One region of the Pseudoalteromonas obscura genome, then DNA from elsewhere that is predicted to be linked to it. Evidence: predicted binding sites of a transcription regulator. Region 1 holds the regulator's gene; the other holds the start of a gene.
The links. The regulator MetJ, encoded in region 1, represses methionine synthesis genes. The targets are predictions, from matches to a motif close to TAGACGTCTAGACGTCTA.
Positions count from the first base shown of each region.

Region 2: the regulator MetJ is predicted to act here: its motif matches at 1,474-1,491, upstream of QNM18_RS06045 (homoserine O-succinyltransferase).

Region 1 is NZ_JASJUT010000009.1:198,360-206,434, forward strand. Features, by position in the region: gene metL (bifunctional aspartate kinase/homoserine dehydrogenase II) at 1-1,874, opposite strand, end outside; gene metB (cystathionine gamma-synthase) at 1,879-3,102, opposite strand; gene metJ (met regulon transcriptional regulator MetJ) at 3,430-3,750, shown strand; gene QNM18_RS19155 (malic enzyme-like NAD(P)-binding protein) at 3,845-5,086, opposite strand; gene rpmE (50S ribosomal protein L31) at 5,705-5,920, opposite strand; gene priA (primosomal protein N') at 6,176-8,075, shown strand, end outside.
Region 2 is NZ_JASJUT010000002.1:434,856-442,930, reverse strand. Features, by position in the region: gene QNM18_RS06055 (DMT family transporter) at 1-758, opposite strand, end outside; gene QNM18_RS06050 (hypothetical protein) at 1,035-1,181, shown strand; gene QNM18_RS06045 (homoserine O-succinyltransferase) at 1,572-2,519, shown strand; gene QNM18_RS06040 (homocysteine S-methyltransferase family protein) at 2,578-3,600, shown strand; gene metH (methionine synthase) at 3,612-6,239, shown strand; gene QNM18_RS06030 (ABC transporter ATP-binding protein) at 6,488-7,183, shown strand; gene QNM18_RS06025 (ABC transporter permease) at 7,784-8,075, shown strand, end outside.

The DNA.
Region 1 (8,075 bases):
CCCATCCCCTGTGCTTCTAACACCAAATCAGAAAAAGGTTTAGTACCATCAAAGCTACTACATAGCCAAGAAAGAGTTCCAGAGAATACCCCCTCTATACGCGTCACAGCATCCCCACTGTTTTGCAAATCAGCCAATGCAAAATTGATCGGCAATCCAGCACCAACACTCGTGTTATAACGCCAGTGTAAGTTGCGCTCTTGTAATTGCTCAAGTAGTTTTCCATACCAAGCTTGTGCTGCTGTACCGGCATATTTATTGGCACTTATCAAATGACAGTCATGTGCCACAAAACTCGGATACATATCGCTAAAAGCATCGCTGGCAGTAATATCAATCACTACTTTGTGCTCATAGTCGAGTTCACCGATACGCTCAAGCAAATCTGACTGCTGGTAGCTTTGCGCCTCGCTTCGCCATTGCTGTTGCCAGTTTTGAATATTGATACCACTTGGGCAAAACAACATTTCTTTAGAGCGAACCAAAGCCACAATCTTTAGATCAAAGTTTGCTTGTAACTTCTCAACTTGCTTTTGACATTGATCAACGAACACTTCGCCCACATTGCCAAGGCCCGCAATGATCACAGCTAATTCTCGGCCTTTATTGACTACCTTATCATGTAAAATAGCAAGTACATCGCTATCGATAGATTGATCTGTCAAGAATAATGCATAACGCCCATCACTGTGAGTAAAACGTACAACCACATCTTGCTGCTCTAAAACCGCAGCCACTTGCTGAGTTAATTGATGTGTTTCATGGCTAGGCGCTACTATTGCCAAGCCTCTCAAGTGAGACTCAACAATATTCCCCCTGCCTTGCAAATGGCTAGCTACAGCATGGGTGTCATTACTCGGTACTAGGAGATAATCTTCACCACCCTTACTAAAGTGGTGAATACTATGTTGTATTAATTGGCTTAAGGTTCGCACCTCACCCGTAGCAAGTCCCTCAACCCGAATTAAATCAAGTTCCTCAAATGTGGTGATAAACCGCTTATCTTTGCTATAACCTTGTTTCACGATTTCCGTGCCTACGGCTTCAGGGTCATAACTACTACGCACTTGAAGTTTAATGTTGGTGTCTTTCAGTGGTGATAACGTTTTTGCATGCAACACAGGATTACCAAGACGAGCAAGCAGATTCGCTTGCGCTCTACAAACCTTAGGGTATTTAATTGCTGAACTTACTTTACGCGGATCGGTACTGAACACACCGTGAGTATCAGTCCAAATTGATACAGCCTGCGCATCAATATAATTAGCCAACAGGGTTGCACTATAATCACTGCCATTGCGGCCCAGAGTGATCGTATTACCGTCACAATCTGAGGCAATAAACCCAGTCACTATGTGAATTTTTTCGCCACTTAATTGTTCTATACACGCTTGTTTATTTTGTGCATGTAACAATTGACCTTGATGCTGGGTAAATAAACTTCTCGCATCTACATCAAGTGCACTGACATTTAATGTCGACAATAAATGTGCTAGCAGACGTGCAGACCATACTTCGCCATGTGCCAATAACGATGCTTCATGTAAGTTTAAATCTGCTGCCGCCTTTGCAATGCTCTGTAGCTCATCTTTTAGCTTTTCTAATAGAGTATTTGCTTGCTGACTCGTAAACAACTCTGTCAGCAGTTGATTTTGATGGTTTTCCACCTGCAATAAGATGTCATTAAAGGCATTATCATCTTTTTGTAAATAACTTTGCCATAACTTCACTAGCGTATTTGTGGTTTTACCCGCTGCTGACACAACGACACAATCACCTCTTTGGCATTGGCCTAAAATGATATTAGCAACCGCTTGATAGCGCGCTGCAGAACTAAGGCTAGAGCCGCCAAATTTGTGTACTACTTTTGTCATATTGTTACCATAAAACCGTATGTGCAGGGGATAGTTTAAAGTCTTTGGCATCGTCAGAATCACCGCTTACAGGACTGTACACCTTTTTAAACGCTTGCTCAAGATCTGCTAACAAATCTTCAACGTCTTCAATTCCAACGGAAATTCGGATTAACGTATCGCCTACGCCCGCTTCAAGTCTAGCCTGTGGATCCATCCCTGCATGGGTCATCGTAGCTGGGTGACAAATCAAACTCTCTACACCACCCAAAGATTCAGCTAGAGAAAATTGGGACAAAGAAGTTAAAAATGCAGCGGAGTCTTTCAGACCCCCTTTGATGTCAAAACTTACCATGCCACCAAATCCATGCTGCTGCTTTTTGGCGAGCGCATGCTGTGGATGGGAAGCTAAACCGGGATAATAAACTTGCTCAACAAATGGAGAAGATTCTAAATACTGAGCTATCGCCAATGCATTGTGCTCATGCTGCTTTAGGCGCACTTTTAAAGTTCTAAGTCCGCGCAGTGTTAAGTAGCTGTCAAAAGGTGAACCTGTAATGCCAATATTGTTTGCCCACCAAGCAAGCTCTTCCCCCAATTCTTGCGTGCGAGCAATGACAGCTCCACCAACAACGTCTGAGTGACCATTGATAAACTTAGTCGTAGAGTGCACAACAATATCCACACCAAAAGCGATTGGGTTTTGCAGCGCCGGTGATAAAAATGTATTGTCCGCAGCTACCAAGGCGCCACAACCGTGCGCAGCTTTCACCACAGCTTCAATGTCTGTCAGTCTTAGAATTGGATTACTCGGAGTTTCTATCCAAACTATCTTAGGCGCAATATCCGCAATCTTTTGCAGACTTTCAGGCTGAGTTAAATCAAGTACTTCTACTTTTAATAAGCCACGCTTTTCTAAAGAGGTAAATAATCGATAACTGCCACCGTAACAGTCATGCGGGATCACCAAAGTATCGTCATGGTTTAATAACTGTGTCACAAGATGAACCGCAGCCATGCCAGTTGCGGTAATAATGCCTTTTTCGCCACCTTCTAACTGAGTGAGTGTATCGGCTAAAATATCTCGATTTGGGTTGCCACTGCGACCATAATCATAATCCCGCTTTTTATCAAAATCAGCGAAAGAATAGGTCGTAGAGAGATATAAAGGAGGCACAACTGCACCATGATGCTTATCTGCATCGATGCCATTTCTCACGGCAATCGTTGACTTCTTACTTTGGCTCATAGGTCACCTGGATACTTGGATGTTTAGACGTCTAAAAGGTTAGATGAACAATTGTGAGATGTCAAAACATTTATACTTCTATATGGCTAAATAACTAGTATTTGACTATCTTATTCAAACCGATAAAATTTCGCCACGAAAGCGATAAAGGATGCCAATAAGACTGAATCTTTGACCTAATATGGCAAAAGACCGAGTATTCTGCCAATTTCCTGTACAGTGCACAGCAATTAGCTTGTATATGGTACAAACCGTCAGCAGTGCACTCAGCAAACAAAATCCAGTCTTATTCACATTCAAGGTAAACACTGAGGCAAGTACACAATTATGGCTAAATGGAACGGTGAATATGTTCACCCATATGCAGAACACGGTAAAAAATCAGAACAGGTGAAAAAAATCACTGTTTCAATTCCTTTGAATGTACTTAAAGTACTGACAGATGAACGGACTCGTCGACAGGTTAACAACCTGCGCCATGCAACAAATAGTGAATTACTGTGTGAAGCGTTTTTACATGCGTTTACTGGCCAGCCTTTGCCAAATGACGAAGACTTAAGAAAAGATAATCCAGAGAAGATCCCAGCAGAAGTTCGCGAGATTATGGAAAAAATGGGATTAGATATTCCTGAGATAAACGAAGAATAATCAGTCCCTATCAAATATAAAAAAGCCTCACTAATGTGAGGCTTTTTTATATCATGTAACACACTAAGCCCCTTACAAGACTTAGCCGTAAAATCTATGCCATGTAATTTTCAGGTAGTTCAATCTGTGCAACACCTGAGTCAATTGCAGCTTGTGCAACTGCTTTTGCAATACGAGGTAGTAAACGAGGGTCCATAGGCTTTGGAATTATGTACTCTGAGCCAAACTCTAAGCTTTCTACTTCTGCTGCAACCAAAACTTCTTCCGGTACAGGTTCTTTTGCAATACTACGAATAGCTTCTACCGCTGCAATTTTCATTTCATCATTGATAGCAGTAGCGCGCACATCTAATGCACCGCGGAAAATAAACGGAAAACACAGTACGTTATTAACTTGGTTTGGATAGTCAGAGCGACCTGTCGCCATGATTAAGTCGTCTCGAGCGCTATGTGCCACTTCAGGGCTAATCTCTGGATCTGGATTCGAACAAGCAAAAACCACAGGCTTATTAGCCATCAGTTTAAGATCTTCTGGTGATAGCAAATCAGGACCAGATACACCAACAAATACATCGGCTTCAGCAATAACATCCTGCAATGTACGCTTATCAGTGTTATTGGCAAACAGCGTTTTATACTCATTTAAGTCATCGCGACGTGTATGGATAACACCTTTGCGGTCTAACATGTAAATGTGTTCACGTTGAGCACCACATTTAATTAGCAATTCCATACAAGCGATTGCGGCTGCACCTGCACCCAAACAAACAATGATCGCCTCTTTGATGTCTTTACCTTGAATTTCCAAAGCGTTTAGCATGCCAGCAGCAGTTACGATCGCTGTACCATGCTGATCATCGTGAAAAACAGGAACATCACAGCGCTCAATTAAAGCTTTTTCAATTTCAAAACACTCTGGCGCTTTAATATCTTCTAAGTTAATACCACCAAACGTATCTGCAATATTTGCAACGGTGTTGATAAAATCTTCAGTTGTGCGGTGTTTTACTTCGATATCAATCGAATCTAAACCTGCAAATCGCTTAAATAAAAGCGCTTTACCTTCCATTACGGGTTTAGACGCCAAAGGTCCTAGGTTACCCAGACCTAAAATAGCAGTACCGTTACTGATCACAGCAACCATGTTGCCTTTACCTGTATATCGGTATGCATTTGCAGGATCTGCCGCAATTTCGCGCACGGGTTCTGCAACACCTGGACTATAAGCTAAGGCTAGATCTTTGACGGATTCAGCAGGTTTTGTCAGTTCAACACTGATTTTACCTGGGACGGGGTGAGCGTGGTAATGTAATGCTTTTTCACGTAAATCTGACATGACGCGATTTTTTCCTACGAGAAGTTAAAAGTGAGAGTGAGATAAAAATTCGCTAACTGCTTTCAACAATACCTCTTTTGAAAATTAATTCAAGCACTATCAGGTCTATCCTGTTAGACGATATTCTTTGGTATTTAGCGACTTTTAAGCTACTTTTCATCAAAATTTACAGCAATAAATTAACGGTAACATCCATAATTCTTGGTCATGAAAGGTTAATTTATATGCAAAAAAACCACATATGACGAACAAGAATCAATTCACTAACAAAACCATACAGTTAAATGAAAATAACTACATTTAGTGACATTTAGATGAATTTAACTAACTTTAAATAAAAATTAAACAAGCATAACTATTCAAAACAAAGACTGTTTTAAACACACATCTCACATTTTGCTTCATAATTTCAGTGCAAAAAGCACATTGGAGCTGTGCCAATTAAACCACTTAGTTAGACATATGCTATAGAACAAATATGGCAACTTTTTAATACAATACCAAATTGCATATTATTTTTTATTCGGGGGAATGCTGAAGCACATGTATGAAGAAAAAGGCATGTACTAAAACGAAAAAAGCACCCGTAGGTGCTTTCTTTCATTAACTAAGCAGTGATTAACGCTTAGCAGATAGCGCACCGAAGCGCTTGTTGAAGCGATCAACACGACCACCAGTATCAAGGATCTTCTGCTTACCAGTGTAGAACGGGTGGCAAGAAGAACATACGTCTAGGTGAATGTCTTTACAAAGTGTTGAACGCGTCTCGAATTTGTTACCACAAGAACAAGTTGCTGAGATCGTCTCGTACTTAGGATGAATACCTTCTTTCATAGGAAACCTCTAATTTAAGGCCGTATCGCTCTCCAAACCCGAAGTTTGGCACCATACGTCGTTATACAAATAAATTGGACGCGTATTTTAGGACTTTCATACTCAAACTACAAGCAATAAATTAGTATCTAACTAGATTTTTATTATTCCTGTTTACTATCCGGAATTTACCCTCACAAGTAGAAAGTGTTGAGGTATACTCTGGCACTTCGCATTCTTACTTTGTACGCAATAGGCGGATCACTTGGAGAGCACATGCCATTTGCAGCTGTCGCAATAAAAGTCCCTTTACACAAGACTTTTGATTACACCTACCAACCCTCCATGACCCCTTGTGTCGGCGGTCGAGTCTGGGTCAAATTTGCCAATCGGCGTTGTGTCGCCGTCGTCACCGAATTAAAAACACATAGTGACGTCCCAGAAAATAAAATAAAGCCGCTTGAATCTGTTATTGACAGCACACCCATTCTAGATAGTGCTCATTTAAGTTTTTTACTTTTTGCCAGTCAATATTATTGCTACCCATTCGGTGAGACAATATTTACCGCATTACCAGGCGCACTGCGTGACGGTCAGAATGTAGATAAAACGCAGTTGCCCTTTTTAACACTCACCGACGCGGGGCGAGAAACCACGCAATTGAGAGCCAAGAAGCAGCTTGCATTACTAGAACAATTGCGCAGTGCCGGGGATGCGACACATAGTGAGCTCAAAACTTTGGGCTTTACACAAGCACAAATAAAAGGCTTACAAGAAAAAAAGCTCATTTGTGAAGAGCTTCGCCCAGATACTTCTTGGCAAAACCAACCGCTATCTATTGGTACTAAACCCACTTTAAATGAAGAACAAGCAACCGCTTGCAGTGCAGTAAATCATACCGATGGTTTTCGCACATTTTTAATTGAAGGGATCACCGGAAGTGGTAAAACCGAGGTGTATTTACAGTGCTTAGAAAAAGTACTCAAAGCAGGAAAGCAAGCTTTAGTATTGGTACCCGAAATAGGTCTAACTCCGCAAACAGTAAACCGGTTTAAGCGTCGCTTTCCTGGCCTACCAATTGATCTATGGCATTCCAATCTCACTGATAACGAGCGCTTGCATACGTGGCGTCGTGCTCAGCAAGCCACCACAGCGCTTGTCATTGGCACTCGCTCTAGTATTTTTTTACCGTTTAAATCCCTCGCGATGATCATCGTTGATGAAGAGCATGATCATTCGTTTAAACAGCAAGATAGTTTGCGCTACCACGCTCGAGATTTGGCCGCTTACCGTGCTCATCAAGCGCAGTGTTCGCTGCTTTTAGGGACAGCAACACCCGCGCTGGAAACCTTAAAAAAAGCACTGGATAATAAGTTTCAACTGCTGACACTAAGTAAACGTGCGCAAACCAGTCAAGACAATCAATTTTTACTTGTCGATATGAAAGCCCAACAAACGCAAGGTGGGTTCGCCAGCACAAGTTTAAAAGCAATTGAGCGTACTCTGGCTATGGGTAAGCAGGCTATGATCTTTCTTAATCGCCGAGGTTTCGCGCCGACATTGATTTGCCATGAGTGTGCTTGGATAAGTGACTGTCAACACTGCAGTACCAGCGCCACCTATCACAAATCAATGCAGCGCTTGGTGTGCCACCACTGCGGTGAACAGCAATTTGTTCCTCACCAATGCCCAGATTGTGGTAGTACGCAGATTATGCCCACAGGACTTGGTACAGAGCAGCTGGAGGAGTTTATCTCTGCTCAATTTGAAGACATCCCTATCTGTCGTATTGACAGAGATTCAACCAGAAGGAAAGGCAGCTTAGAAAGTGCCCTTGAGCAGATCCACCAAGGTGGGGCTCAAGTGCTGATCGGCACCCAAATGCTGGCGAAAGGTCACCATTTCCCCGATGTCGCGCTTGTGGTTATTTTGGATGTCGACAGTGGTTTATATTCAAGTGACTTTAGAGCAACTGAACATATGGCCCAATTGATAACCCAAGTAGCAGGTCGAGCAGGTAGAAGTGGAGAGCCTGGCACGGTGATATTACAGACCCACTTTCCCGAACATCCACTGCTGCAAGATTTAGTTAATAATGGCTATCAAGACTTTGCGCGCTACGCACTCACAGAGCGCCAAGAGACAATGCTTCCACCATACACACATCTCGCGTTGG
Region 2 (8,075 bases), on a different contig from region 1:
ACCGCAGGGTCGGTATTATTGACAGAGACAAGTTGTAGCCATAAACCGATGAAGGTGCCAAAGAAAACCGCTGCAAACAACCAAGCTTTGCCCTCAATTCCTTTGAGTGTAATGGCGCGTGTTAAGCTGCTGTGTTTTATTACTGCAACTATCATTGCCACCACGAGCGTGCCCGCAGCAAGGCGTATCATGGCTGCCCACAAGCTGCTGATGTCATCATTATTTAGTGCACCTTTTGAAAGGACCATGCCGGCGGCTTGGCATGTTGCGGCTCCCAGCGCAAATAATACGCCCTTACGGTAAATGTCTTTATCTAGTTTTGGCAGCTTTTGACTGGGTTTGACTGCAATAACGACGCCTAAAGTAGTAATCAAAATACCGAGCCAAGCAGTGGCAGATAGATATACGCCTAACAGCGCGATATTCAGCAATCCAGCAATGGCTGGCGCGAGTGATTCGATCACCAATGTTCGGGCTGGACCAATATTGCGCAGGGCTGCGAAGTAGGCACTGTCTCCAATTGCAATGCCGACAATACCGCTGGCAATTAACCACCCCCAGCTTATATGACTAGTAGGCAATTGGCTGTCCCAAGTTAAAAGTAATATGACGCCCATCAATGCAGAGGCTATTACCCCTTTAGCGACATTGAGCTCTAGGGGATTTAAATGATGGCTAAAACGTTTATATAATAGGGTTGAAAATGCCCATACTGCGGCTGCACAAAATGCAGCGATTTCTCCTATACCCACAATCATCTTTGTTATTTAGTCGTCTAATCTGGCTGTACTGTAATTATTTTGTGAATTTATGCAATGTAATTGAGCTTAATAGTTACGGTGATAGTGCTTCTCTCTGACGCTCTCCAGCTTCAAAAAATAAACTTTCAGTTTTTATTGAAAGCTTAGAACTTATTTTGTTACACTCTGTTGTGTTGAAATAGTCGTGTGCTTAAATCGGCCTGTGGCCACTTGTTGGAGAACATAATGATCCTCGATGCGATTCAAATTAATTTAATTCTTTTGAGCTTTTGTATGTTTATATCTTGTTTGATCATGGCTATGACTGAGTCAAAGCTGTTTGTCGGAGAGCAACGTCTAAAAGTGAGTATTGAATATGGGATTTTTGCTTCAGCAGGGCTGATAGTAAGTGTCGTATTAGGGTACGGTTATTTCGGTTAATCATCTACTTGCATGACAGGGTGCTATTTGTTCTGGCACCCTTTATCCTTTCACCCTTTATCCTTTCAACCTTTATCCTTTCAACCTTTATCCTTTCAACCTTTATCCTCACACTCCCGCCAAATTTAAATTTCACATTTTTGAGAATTAAATTTACTCAACTCACTGAGTTTCAACCCTTATTTTGTATTCAATTTTCCCTTTCTCATTTTTGACGGTATTGAGACGGTTTCGAGAAATAGAGACTTACCTGCTCGTTTTTGCCAATGGCATATTCGGGAATTCTCTAATTTAGACGTCTGAACATCTAGAAGTTGAAATTTTATGGCGTTCGTTCATAATGTCAGCCAATATATTACAGTTAGTTTTGTCTATTCTGGGGAGGGTCTCATGCCGATCACTGTTAAAGACGAATTACCCGCCATTGCGAGGTTGCGTCACGAAAATGTATTTGTGATGCCGAAAAGTCGCGCGATGTCTCAAGAGATCCGTCCTATGCGGTTGGCAATCTTGAACTTAATGCCCAATAAGGTAGAGACAGAGGTTCAGTTTATTCGTTTATTGGCAAATACGCCGTTGCAAGTAAATGTGGATTTGCTCAGGTTGGACACACATCGCAGTTCAGAAAACTCAGAACAACATTTGAATATGTTTTATCGTTACTTCTCAGAAGTTAAAGACGAAAACTACGATGCTTTGATTGTCACAGGTGCACCTTTGGCGCATTTAGAGTATTCAGATGTGATCTATTGGCAAGAGCTACAAGCATTCTTTGACTGGGCCGAACATCATGTCACTTCAACTCTATTTTCCTGTTGGGCCGCTCATGCAGGCTTATATCACCATCATGGATTGAAACGAGAATTAAAAGAGCAAAAACTTTGTGGCGTATTTAAACACCGAGTTTATTTTGATCACGGCGCACTAACACGTGGGTTTGACGATGAGTTTTTAGTGCCCCATTCCCGATATGGTCATATTGATATTGAGAAAATCAATCGCAAAGAAGATTTAGTGGTATTGGCCGGTTCAGAACAAGTCGGGGCCTATCTACTTAAGAATAATACAGGGAGCCAAGTGTATATTACGGGACATCCAGAGTATGATGCGGATACATTGCAAAAAGAGTACTTGCGAGATCTGCAAAATGGACCAGATGCCCCTATGCCAGACAACTACTTCCCAAACAATGACTCGGGAGTTAAGCCATCGAAAACGTGGCAAAGTCACGCCTTTTTATTATTTTCAAATTGGTTAAACTATTATGTTTACCAAACAACTCCGTACGATATTAATCTCGTTAGCCAAGACGTAAGGACTAACAATTATGCCGAATAACAGTGTGCCATTTGAGCCTGTCGATGGCCAAGCCGTATCTGAAGCGCTGAAAAAGACGATGCAAGAGCGCATCGTTATTTTAGACGGTGCTATGGGAACCATGATCCAAAAACATAAGTTTGAGGAAGAAGATTACCGTGGAGAGCGCTTTAAAGACTGGCATGTATTGATCAAAGGCAACAATGACTTGTTAAGTTTGACTCAGCCTGATGTGATTAAGCAAATTCACCGAGAGTACCTTGAAGCGGGTGCTGACATTATCGAAACCAATACCTTTAACTCGACTACCATTTCAATGGAAGATTATGACATGGCGAGTTTAAGCCGAGAGATTAATTTTGAGTCGGCCAAATTGGCACGTGAAGTCTGTGATGAATTTACCGCCAAAGATCCGAGCAAGCCTCGCTATGTTGGCGGTGTTTTGGGACCAACATCAAAAACCTGCTCTATTTCCCCCGATGTGAATGATCCAGGCTATCGCAACGTGACTTTTGATGCGCTGGTGGAAGCATACATTGAGTCTACCCTTGCCTTAATCGAGGGGGGAGCGCACCTTATTTTGATTGAAACAATATTTGATACCCTTAATGCTAAAGCGGCGGCTTACGGAGTTGAAGAGGCTTTTGAGCAAGCTGGGGTTAGGTTGCCAGTAATGATTTCGGGTACAATTACAGATGCTTCAGGTCGAACTCTATCAGGGCAAACGACAGAAGCATTCTACAATTCAATTCGACATATTAAGCCTATCTCTATTGGGCTTAACTGTGCGTTAGGCCCAGATCTATTGCGCCCATATGTGGAAGAGTTATCTCGGGTATGTGAAACATTCACTTCCGTGCACCCTAATGCTGGATTACCGAACGAATTTGGTGAGTACGACTTAGAAGCTGACGAGATGAGTAAAGAGATTGTTGATTGGGGCAATGAAGGCTTTATTAACATTGTTGGTGGGTGCTGCGGGACGACACCGGAGCATATTAAGGCCTTTGCTGAAGGGTTGAGCCCTGTGTCACCGCGTAAGCTTCCTGAGCTTGAAGTTCGCATGCGTTTGTCAGGTCTTGAAGCCTGTAATCTGAATTAGGAAGTATCATTATGACGCAATCTACCGCTGTATTTACCAATGTGGGTGAAAGAACCAATGTCACAGGTTCAGCACGCTTTAAACGTCTCATTTTAGAAGAAGATTACGAAACGGCCCTAGAAGTTGCGAGAGAGCAAGTGGAGGGAGGCGCGCAGGTGATTGATATCAACATGGATGAAGCCATGTTGGATTCAAAAATGGCGATGGTGAAGTTTTTGAACCTTATTGCTTCTGAACCTGAAATTTCAAAAGTGCCTATCATGGTTGACTCCTCTAAATGGGATGTCATCGTTGCGGGTCTGAAATGTATCCAGGGCAAGGCCATTGTTAACTCTATCTCGCTAAAAGAGGGCAGAGAGCCGTTTGTGCGCCAAGCCAAGATATTAAAACGTTTTGGTGCAGCTGTTGTTGTTATGGCGTTTGACGAAGTCGGTCAAGCTGAAACGGCAGATCGTAAGTTTGAGATTTGTCAGCGCTCGTACAAAATTCTTGTGGATGAGCTGGGGTTTCCACCAGAAGACATCATATTTGATCCGAATATCTTTGCCGTTGCCACCGGTATTGAAGAACATGATAACTATGCCGTTGAATTTATTGAAGGCACGCGCCGCATAAAGCAAAATCTACCCCACTGTAAGGTATCAGGCGGTGTGTCTAACGTGTCGTTCTCGTTTCGAGGCAACAACCCAGTTCGTGAAGCGATCCACTCAGTATTTTTATATCATGCCATAAAAGCGGGTATGGATATGGGGATCGTAAACGCAAGCCAGTTGGCGGTGTATGACGATATTCCACTTGAATTGAGAAATGCTGTTGAGGATGTGATCCTCAACACTGATCCCGGTGCGGGCGAACGCTTAGTTGATATTGCACCTAAGTACTCAGGTATGGCGCAAGCTGAGAAAAAAGAGGACTTAGAGTGGCGTACATGGCCAGTTGCAAAAAGGTTAGAGCATGCCCTTGTTAAGGGGATCACTGAGTATATCGATGAAGATACCGAAGAGTGCCGTCTCAGCTTCGACAAACCTATTCAGGTAATCGAAGGGCCACTCATGGATGGCATGAATGTGGTCGGTGATTTGTTCGGTGCTGGTAAAATGTTCTTGCCTCAGGTAGTCAAGTCAGCCCGTGTAATGAAGCGCGCGGTGGCTTACCTCGACCCATTTATCGAAGCTGAGAAGGAAGAAGGCGCGAGCAACGGAAAAATAGTCATGGCCACTGTGAAAGGCGATGTACACGATATTGGTAAGAACATCGTGGGTGTTGTGTTGCAGTGTAACAACTATGAAGTAGTTGATTTAGGTGTGATGGTGCCTGCTGAAAAAATCCTGCAAACGGCCATCGATGAAAAAGCAGACGCTATTGGCCTGTCTGGTCTTATTACCCCTTCACTGGATGAAATGGTACACGTGGCAAAAGAAATGACACGTCGAGGCTTTGATATTCCACTGTTAATTGGCGGTGCAACCACATCTAAAGCGCATACGGCGGTTAAAATTGAGCCTCAGTACGACAAAGGCGTTATTTATGTAAATAATGCTAGCCGAGCTGTAGGGGTTGTGTCGAGTTTACTAAGTGATACGCAAAAGCCCGCATTTTTGGAAAAAACGGCTAGTGAATACGTTAAGGTTCGTGAGCAGCAAGCGCGTAAAAAACCGCGTTCCAAGCCTGTGACTTTAGCCCGTGCTCGGGACAATGCCACTAAGTTAGACTGGGATAATTACACACCGCCTAAACCTAAAAAGTTGGGGGTGACTGAGTTTAAAGACGTTAGCATCGCCACTTTACGTCAATATATAGATTGGACTCCTTATTTCATGACATGGTCTTTGGCAGGCAAATACCCGCGTATTTTAGAGGATGAAATAGTTGGTGAAGAAGCTAAAAAGCTATTTGCTGATGCCAATGCGATGCTCGATGAATTAGAGCAAACGGGTAAGTTGCAACCGCTAGGCGTAATTGGTTTATTCCCAGCCAACCGAGTAGACGATGATATCGAAATTTACGCCGATGAATCTCGAACAGAGGTGATTGGTAAGTCGTGTCAATTGCGTCAACAAACGGAAAAAACAGATTTTCCAAATTACTGTTTAGCTGATTACGTTGCACCAAAGGGCATTGACGATTATTTTGGCGCATTTGCAGTCACAGGTGGTCTTGAAGAGGATGATCTGGCGGATGCATTTGATGCGCAGCAAGATGATTACAATAAGATCATGGTCAAGGCGGTGGCAGATAGGCTAGCTGAAGCCTTTGCTGAGTACTTACACGAACAGGTTCGCAAGGAGTACTGGGGTTTTGCTGCTGATGAGTCGTTAACTAATGAAGAGCTTATTCGCGAAAACTACCAAGGTATTAGACCCGCACCAGGCTACCCAGCATGTCCTGAGCACACGGAGAAGAAAAAAATCTGGTCGTTGTTAGATGTTGAAAACCGCATCGGTATGAAGCTAACGAGCTCTTATGCAATGTGGCCAGGTGCAGCTGTTTCTGGCTGGTACTTCTCACATCCTGACGCTAAGTATTTTGCAGTTGCTACCATCCAAAAAGATCAAGTTGAAGACTACGCCCGCCGTAGTGATATGACCATAGAAGAGGCTGAGCGTTGGCTGTCTCCTAATCTTGGTTACGATACTTAAACCTATCCAGTGGGCTTGTTAGGGGGTAACTGCTCTAACAAGTCATTTTTGCTGTATTCTTAGTGTTTTTTTAATGAATTTAGCGGGTTGCATACAGCTTTTGCCGTGTTATATTTTTAACTATGCAGTTGCGTATTCATTGCCTTTCAGGCTGTACTTTTTGCAGCCTCTCTCATTATATTGCTGATGGGTGTCGGTTTTTCATCGTAATGAATAGTATAAATTTAGTGGTAAAGTAGTGAGTGTATATGCTTAATTTTTCCAGTGTTACTAAAAATTACGAAGAAAACACCGTGGTTACTCAAGCATTACAACCTTTTAATTTGCAAGTTTCATCGGGGGATTTTATTGCGTTGGTCGGCCCGTCTGGTTCTGGAAAAACGACCTTTTTAAATATTGCTGGTTTATTAGAGTCTCCCAGCTCTGGCGAATATACTTTTTTAGATAAAGACGTAAAGACACTCAGTGATAAACAAAAATCTCGATTACGAAGCTCTGATATTGGGTTTGTTTTTCAGGGCTTCCATCTGCTTCCCGAACTAAATGTCTATGATAATGTGGAGATCCCTTTGCGCTACAGCAGGGTGCCTGCCAAGCAGCGCCGTGCCAGCGTGATGTCATTACTAGAGCAAGTTGGACTGTGTGACAGAATTAACTGTAAACCAAACCAGTTGTCTGGTGGCCAACAGCAAAGGGTAGCCATTGCGCGTGCATTAGTTGGTAAACCCTCACTCATATTAGCTGATGAGCCGACTGGCAATTTAGACTCGCAAAATGCCGCAGATATTATGGCTATTTTATCGTCCCTTAACCAGTGTGGTACCACGATTTTAATGGTCACTCACAGTTTAAAGTTGGCGCAACAAGCCAAACGAGCTATTGAGATCCGCGACGGTGTTTTAAAAGAGCGTTGTATCGAACACTATGCTGCAAGATGGGGTTAAATAAATACTTGGCTAAATAGCCACATTCTAAATATTGATTGCTAGGGCAATCTTGAATTGAAAATCGCCCTATATACGCCCCGTAGAGCAACATTTTCCTATATAATTTTTCTTCTTTTATAACGAAGCTGTTAACTTTGTTGTTTCTGGGTTTTTATTGTGTATCTATTTGGTTTTTGTTAGCCTAACCAGCGAAGAAAAAAATTACCCCTAAATAAACCTCAAATGTTTACGGTTCAGTTCGACGAGTGCTTAACTGCATTACATATGGGCGATGGAAAGCTTAGGTACACACGAAGGAATTTTAGGCGTAATTGTGTTTAGAATATCATTTACCAATAATAATCACATACTTGGGATACTCTATATAACTCACTTATGTCTGAAAGGCTTTAGGCAGCGAGCCAGTTATCATTGTGGATAAATATACTAAGCAACTTGTCGCTAGTAAGTTGGAATCTATAGTGCCTTTCCCCCCTTGGTTAGCTATTTGCTCGATGTGAGTATTTTTAAAAGGGTTTGAGCTTAAGCATGCGTGTCTGAGCAATAGAATTATAAAAATTATGTTAGTGCTACACCCACCGCTGAACAGGAGATAACATGCTGTACTACTATATACGCATGGCGGTATTTAGTCTCAAAAGAACACCTCTGTTAAGTTTCTTAATGATAGCGACTATTTCAATAGGCATTGCTGCGACCATGGTCACATACACTGTTAGCTACATGATGACAAAAGATCCAATCCCCAGTAAAAGTGAGCGGTTATTTACTGTTCATTTAAGCTCATGGGATCCGTCGCGCATGTACAGAATGGTGGATGGAAAAGAAGAAATTCCCATTTTTGTTACTTATCAAGATGCAATGAACTTATACAACGAAAAAAAAGGCA